2 linked regions of the Pseudovibrio sp. M1P-2-3 genome follow. The protein of the gene in region 2 interacts with the protein of the main gene of each other region in a pairwise test. Links are inferred from orthologs where the notes say so. Each region holds a gene or a part of one and is shown on either strand. Other genes may lie near its edges. The genes, in order: def and P6574_RS01260.

What was found.
Region 1: the proteins of P6574_RS01260 (region 2) and def interact in binary tests that used the Escherichia coli proteins (3 or more experiments, as listed by UniProt). The link is inferred for Pseudovibrio sp. M1P-2-3 from one-to-one orthologs.

What each region holds. Positions count from the first base shown.
Region 1 is NZ_JARRCW010000001.1:378,534-381,797, reverse strand. What follows is about bases 246-3,185. They hold def (peptide deformylase), read left to right. Parts: upstream 246-1,420; coding sequence 1,421-1,951; downstream 1,952-3,185. Other genes in these bases: fmt (methionyl-tRNA formyltransferase), read left to right, coding at 2,394-3,185; P6574_RS01850 (DNA recombination protein RmuC), read right to left, coding at 246-1,225. Also shown: more of P6574_RS01850, read right to left, coding at 1-245; more of fmt, read left to right, coding at 3,186-3,264. UniProt on the Escherichia coli protein: Removes the formyl group from the N-terminal Met of newly synthesized proteins. Requires at least a dipeptide for an efficient rate of reaction. N-terminal L-methionine is a prerequisite for activity but the enzyme has broad specificity at other positions.
Region 2 is NZ_JARRCW010000001.1:265,180-268,451, reverse strand. What follows is about bases 84-3,031. They hold P6574_RS01260 (aspartate-semialdehyde dehydrogenase), read right to left. Parts: upstream 2,101-3,031; coding sequence 1,066-2,100; downstream 84-1,065. Other genes in these bases: P6574_RS01255 (hypothetical protein), read left to right, coding at 2,673-3,031; P6574_RS01265 (M20 aminoacylase family protein), read left to right, coding at 84-809. Outside these bases: more of P6574_RS01265, read left to right, coding at 1-83; more of P6574_RS01255, read left to right, coding at 3,032-3,173; P6574_RS01250 (GNAT family N-acetyltransferase), read left to right, coding at 3,217-3,272.

The sequences.
Region 1 (3,264 bases), 110 kb from region 2 along the record:
GCAATTCATCCTCCTCTAGAACCCGGTGTTCAGCAGCATTTAGTGTCTCCCTAAAACCCGGGTGGGATGGATCTTTGCTTATCACAAGCTCCGGGGAAGAAGACCCAAGTTCAAGCTCTTCGATCTTCTGTCCACGCTTTTGGATTTTATCGCCGGAAACGATAATCTGATCAATATCTTTGGCAGTCTGGGAAAAGTGGGTATGTAGTTTTTCGACACGTTCCGCCAGTCGTGAAACATCAAGCAGAAGCTTGGATACCTCGGCCTGAATAACGTGAGCTTGCTCGCGCATTCGGGCATCCCGCAATACCGACTGGACAACTTGTACGGACAACATCAAAAGTGATGGAGAAACAATGACTACACGCAAGCGATAGGCTTTTTGGACAAGATCAACAAAGTTCTCATTAATTTCGGCAAAAACACTTTCAGAGGGCACAAACATCAGTGCAGTCTCCTGCGTTTCTCCCACCAGTAGATACTTGGAGGAAATATCATCCAGATGCTTGGAGATATCCCGTTTGAAACGAGTTGCGGCTGCTTTAAATTCCTCACGGTTTTTAGCAGAACGGACAGCCTCATACCCCTCAAGCGGAAACTTTGCATCAATCACCAAGGGGGGCGCGCCAGAGGGCATATGAATGATGCAGTCAGGGCGCGTGTTATTTGATAGTCTCCCTTGAAAACTATAGCTTGATGAGGCCAGCGAGTCTTCGATGATCTGCTCCATTCGCCTCTGTCCGAAAGCTCCTCGCGCCTGCTTATCTGAAAGAACCTTTTGCAAGCTTGTCACTTGACCAGCAAGATCACCCATAGTTTTTTGAGCCTGATCCAATAAAGCCATTCGCTCATGCAGACCACGTAGACTGTGATGGGTTTGCCGGTGGGTTTCTAAGACTGAAGCTCCGAGCGTTTTGCCCATACCATCCAACCGGTCATTTACGGCCCGCATTAAATCTGACTGGCGAGAACCAAAAATCTCCGCCATCGTTTGCATACGGCCAGTTATTTCGCTTTGAGATTCCAGAACTTTTTCAAGCTTTGCATCCAGTTCTCCATCCTCCCCGCCCTCAAGTTGGTAACCGTTTCGTGTGACGGTTCTCAGCTTTTTACGTGTCCGAGCACCCGAATACAGCAAAATAAGGATCCCAAACGACAGACAAGCGATAACCACGAGCTGAGTGGAAAATGAATAGTTTCCGAGGGTAAAAAGAGTGTCCTGCATGAAACAAACATAGAACATTTTCACTCTCAAGAGAATGTAGCCAATAAATGAATGCTTGGAAAAGCGTTCGAAATCAGCTCTCCCCTAATCCATTTATTCAAGAACAAAGGCACCAAATAATCCCAAATTTATCTAGTTGGCTTAATGCAGCACAAGAACATTGATTTTTTGCTGCTGATTTTCTATCTCCATATTATGAGCAAAAAAGAAATTGTCCTCGTTCCCGATGCGTGCCTGCGCGAAACGTGCTTACCCATCGAAGACGTAACTGATGAAATTCGCCAGCTGGCCGATGACATGCTGGAGACAATGTATGCCGCCCCAGGCATTGGACTGGCAGCACCGCAGATTGGTGTCCTGAAACGCATTTTTGTTTTGGATGTTGCCGAGCGTGAAGAGGGCGAAGCAGACAAAAAAGAACCAATGGTCTTCATCAATCCGAAGATCACCTGGTCTTCTGAGGAGACCGCCGTCTATCAAGAAGGTTGCCTGTCTATTCCGGAAGTCTATGAAGATGTGGAGCGCCCTGTAGCGGTTAAAGTATCCTATCTGGACCGCGATGGCACAGCCTGCGAGATCGAAGCGGGTGGACTGCTGGCAACTTGTATTCAGCATGAGTATGATCATCTGAATGGTGTGCTGTTTGTAGATCACCTATCACGGCTGAAGCGTGAGCGCGTTATGAAGAAATACACAAAGGCCCAAAAAGCCAAAGCAAGCGCTTGATACTCATATCTTGTGGTGGGGCGGCACTTTTTGCTTTGCCCTACGGCTCCACTGTGCCCTCTTCACGGTCTGAGCCAACCACATTAAACGCCTCAATCTAAAGTTAACTCTCAAAGTCCCTTAAGGATTGTAAGCATATCAACATTGCAGATTGATCTGCGCGTAGAATAATTCTGCGTTGCTGCCAGTGGATGCTACAGCAATATAGTTCTTCTTTACTCAGCGGTTCAAAGAGAACACGCCGGAGTGAAACCCAAAGCTATGCTGAACCTAACCCCATAGCCTTAGCTCCCGACTTTAAACGAGGCAAAAGATCCACTTCACTGACAAAGGCTCTTCAGTAACCACAAATAATCCCTCAAGTTACCATGAAGTCCTTGCCCTTAGAGGTTAGCTTGGCAATAAAGCGAGCAAGCAATTTTTCCAATAAAGGCAAGCCATCATGTCATTACGTGTCGTTTTTATGGGTACTCCCGATTTTTCCGTTCCAACCCTTATGGAAATTGTTGGCCAAGGCTGGGAGGTGGTCGCCTGCTATAGCCAGCCACCGCGCAAAGCTGGCCGAGGCATGGAACTTAAAAAATCACCAGTTCATGAAGCCGCAGAAAGTCTTGGCATCCCTGTTTATACGCCAAAGTCTCTTCGCTCTGCGGAAGAGCAGGAAGTCTTCCGCTCACACAATGCCGACATTGCAGTGGTTGTCGCCTATGGCCTCATCCTCCCCAATGAAGTGATCGAGGCACCCACTCACGGCTGCTTGAACGGGCATGCCTCACTACTTCCCCGCTGGCGTGGAGCAGCGCCCATCAACCGCGCAATCATGGCTGGAGACAAAGAGACCGGCATTCAGGTTATGCGGGTTGAAGAGGGGTTGGACACGGGCGCAATATGCTTGTCTGAGAGCGTAACCATCTGCGCGGATATGACAGCAGGCGAACTACACGACCGCCTGTCTAGTTTGGGCGGAGACCTCATGGTTCGCGCGCTCTCTGCTCTTTCGAGGGGCGGCCTGAGCGAAACACCACAAAGCGAGCAAGGTGTCACGTATGCGGCAAAAATCAAAAAAGAAGAAACCCGAATAAACTGGTCCCTTCCCGCCCAGGAAGTGCACAACCACATCCGCGGTTTGTCTCCCTTCCCCGGCGCATGGTGCGAGATCACATTTGGATCCAAGCCCGAGAGAGTAAAAGTATTGAGGTCCAGCTTGGTTAAGGGAGAAGGGCCGACTGGTACTGTTTTGCAGGCTGAAGGCAGCGATCTGATCATCGCGTGTTCTCAAGGAGCCGTGAAACTTACTCAAGTGCAACGCGCGG
Region 2 (3,272 bases):
ACAGAAACTTCTCGGGAACCGTTGTGGTCATTTTCCAGCCAGCGGAGGAAGGCGGGGCAGGAGCCAAAGCCATGATTGATGATGGTTTGATGACCCGCTGGCATATCGAGGAGGTTTATGCTTTGCATAATTTACCGGATCTTCCAGTAGGGGAATTTGAAATCTGCTCAGGCCCGATCATGGCCTCCTCCGATGACTTTTATTTAACTATCCATGCAAAAGGCGGACATGCCGCCATGCCTCATGAGGCAGTTGACCCTATTTTTATTGGCTCTCAAATCGTCATGGCATTGCAAACTCTGGTAAGCCGGATTTGCGATCCTCTGGATGCCGCCGTACTTTCAATAACCACATTCCAAGCGGGTTCGGCCACCAATATTATTCCGGAAAGCGCAACATTATCAGGCACCGTACGCACCTTGAGCCCCCAAGCTCGGGAGATCATTCAAACCCGAATGAAAGAAGTCATCAATAGCCTGTGCGAGGCGCACAATGCGCGGGCAAACTTCACCTACGAGATTGGATATCCGGTCACCGTCAATCACCCGGTTCAAACAGAACTTGCCGTATCCGTAGCAGCTCAAGTGGCGGAGTCTCCAGATAGGGTGAATAACCAGATGAAACCTGTTATGGGTGCAGAGGACTTTTCATTTATGCTGGAGGAAAGACCGGGCGCTTTCATTTTTGCTGGAAACGGAGACACCGCCAGCCTGCATAATCCGGCCTATGATTTCAACGACGAACTCACCCCCTATGGCTGCGCCTATTTCATCAATCTGGTTCATGCAGCATTGGGGAATGAGAGATAAAAAAGGCGTGGCCACTTGCATAGCCACGCCCATATTACATTCACTTAGAGTATATCGCCGAAAAGTGGATACCGGTTTTCGGTCAAAGATACGCGACTAAACAATAGATTAAAGCAGTGAGCTGTTTCAATAAAACGTCTCGCTGCTTTAGACTACTTGAATTAGAGCACGTTGCGTTCATTCGCTCGCACTCTAACTTTTATATATTTAAGCGAATTCTTGTCGTTTGATTGAATCCAATCAAACGGAACGCGCTTTAAGCGGCGGCCTTCTTTGGCTCGATCAAACCACGGTTTACCAGAACCTCGGCGATCTGCACGGTGTTAAGGGCAGCACCTTTGCGCAGGTTGTCAGAAACAACCCAGATGTTCAGGCCGTTCTCAACAGTTGCATCCTCGCGGATACGGGAGATGTATGTAGCGTCTTCCCCTGCACTCTCGTAGGGGGTGACGTAACCACCATCCTCTTGCTTGTCGACAACCAGACAACCGGGCGCTTCACGCAAGATATTACGGGCTTCCTCAGGTGAGAGCGGATTTTCAAACTCGATATTCACACTCTCGGAATGGCCAACAAACACAGGCACGCGAACGGCTGTACAAGACACCTTGATTTTTGGATCAAGGATCTTCTTGGTTTCAGCCAGAACCTTCCACTCTTCCTTGGTGTAGCCATCTTCCATGAACTCGTCGATGTGTGGAATGACGTTGAAGGCAATGCGTTTTGGGAACTTCTGCGGCTCGATCGGATCGCTCACAAACACAGCACGTGTCTGGTTGAACAGCTCTTCCATCGCGTCTTTACCGCCGCCGGAAACGGACTGGTACGTGGACACAACGATGCGCTTGATGCCAGCAGCTTCATGCAGCGGAGACAGAGCAACAACCAACTGAGCGGTGGAGCAGTTGGGGTTGGCGATAATGTTCTTCTTGGTGAAGCCTGTAATATCATCCGCATTCACTTCAGGAACGATCAGCGGCACATCCGCATCATAACGCCAAGCCGAGGAGTTATCGATGACAATACAGCCCTTTGCGGCAATTTTGGGAGCCCACTCTTTGGAGATAGAGCCACCAGCAGACATGATACAGATATCCGTATCAGAGAAGTCGTAGTTCTCCATGGCTTTCACTTGCAGTGTTTTATCACCAAAAGAGATATCGGTTCCCTGAGACCGGCGGGAGGCAAGCGCTACAACTTCATCAGCCGGAAAACCCCGCTCTGCGAGAATGTCCAGCACTTCGCGCCCTACATTGCCTGTTGCACCTGCAATAGCAATTTTAAAACCCATGAATTTCGTCCTTCTCGTCTCCCCCCATCACTCTTCGGAGGCATTCGCTTCCGGTGAGCTCTCTGGCCCCCTCCGTCCCGGGAGGAGTGCGGGAAAGAGAAGTACCGTCAGGCGGTCGTCTTGGTCGTAGTTGTGATAGAGGTTTTGCGTTTAAGCGTACCCATAGCGAAAGATACAGTCATCCCTTTGAAGGACGCTGGCATCATTTCTACAATGTTGGACCGCAGTTGGGCCATTGGTACAATCTCTCAAACTAACATCGAAAATGTTCTCCCTTCTTTGCCCGCTCACCTTTCTCATGTCAACTCCCTTACCAAAGCTCTGTGCCAATCATCGGAGCAAAATTGAGTTTTTTCATGGCACGAGACGCTCCAAACTCCAGTCTTTCCAACCACTCAAGGCCCACGCAATTCAAATCATGAATATTCCTCAACATGCCTTCAAGGTATTGGCGACAGAACGGCGTACAAACAAAATGTAGAAAACAACTACTTATGCACTTCACTTAGGCCTTGTGCCTGTGAGACATTACACCCCCAACATGAATGCCCTTTAAAAATAAAGTAGAAAACGTGCCGGATCTATTCAATTACGTGGTTGGCCTTGCCAGCCAGTTGCAGGCGTCCTTTATAACGGACCTTTTTAGAACCTATGACTGGTTCTATCCGCTGATAAACATTCTACACCTTTTTGGCATGGCAATATTGTTTGGCGCTCTGGTTCCTCTGGACCTGAGAATGATGGGGCTCTGGCGCTCCATCCCGCTTTATGAGCTTGCCCGCGTTCTGGTACGCGTTGCTCTGGCGGGTGGAATTCTTGCAATTGCAAGCGGTGTTTTTCTGTTGGCTGTCAAAGCAAAAGTTTACGTAGATTCGCCCATTTTCTGGGCCAAGGCAGGTTTTCTCATCCTCGCCCTGATCAACGCAATTACACTCAGGTTTGTAACAGCATGGCGATACCTGCCCAAAGTAGATTCCCGCGGCACCATCTCCCGTTTCCGCTGGGCAGGTTTCATCTCTCTTTTTTCTTGGAGCTCCGTCATAATCTGCGGTCGCTACTACGGCTACTTTTAGGGTACACTTGCCACAAATAGCCATAAAAGAAGCTAGGCACCCTATGATAATCCGAGTGGAACACCCTAAAGATCATACAGAAATTCGAGATCTTGTTTA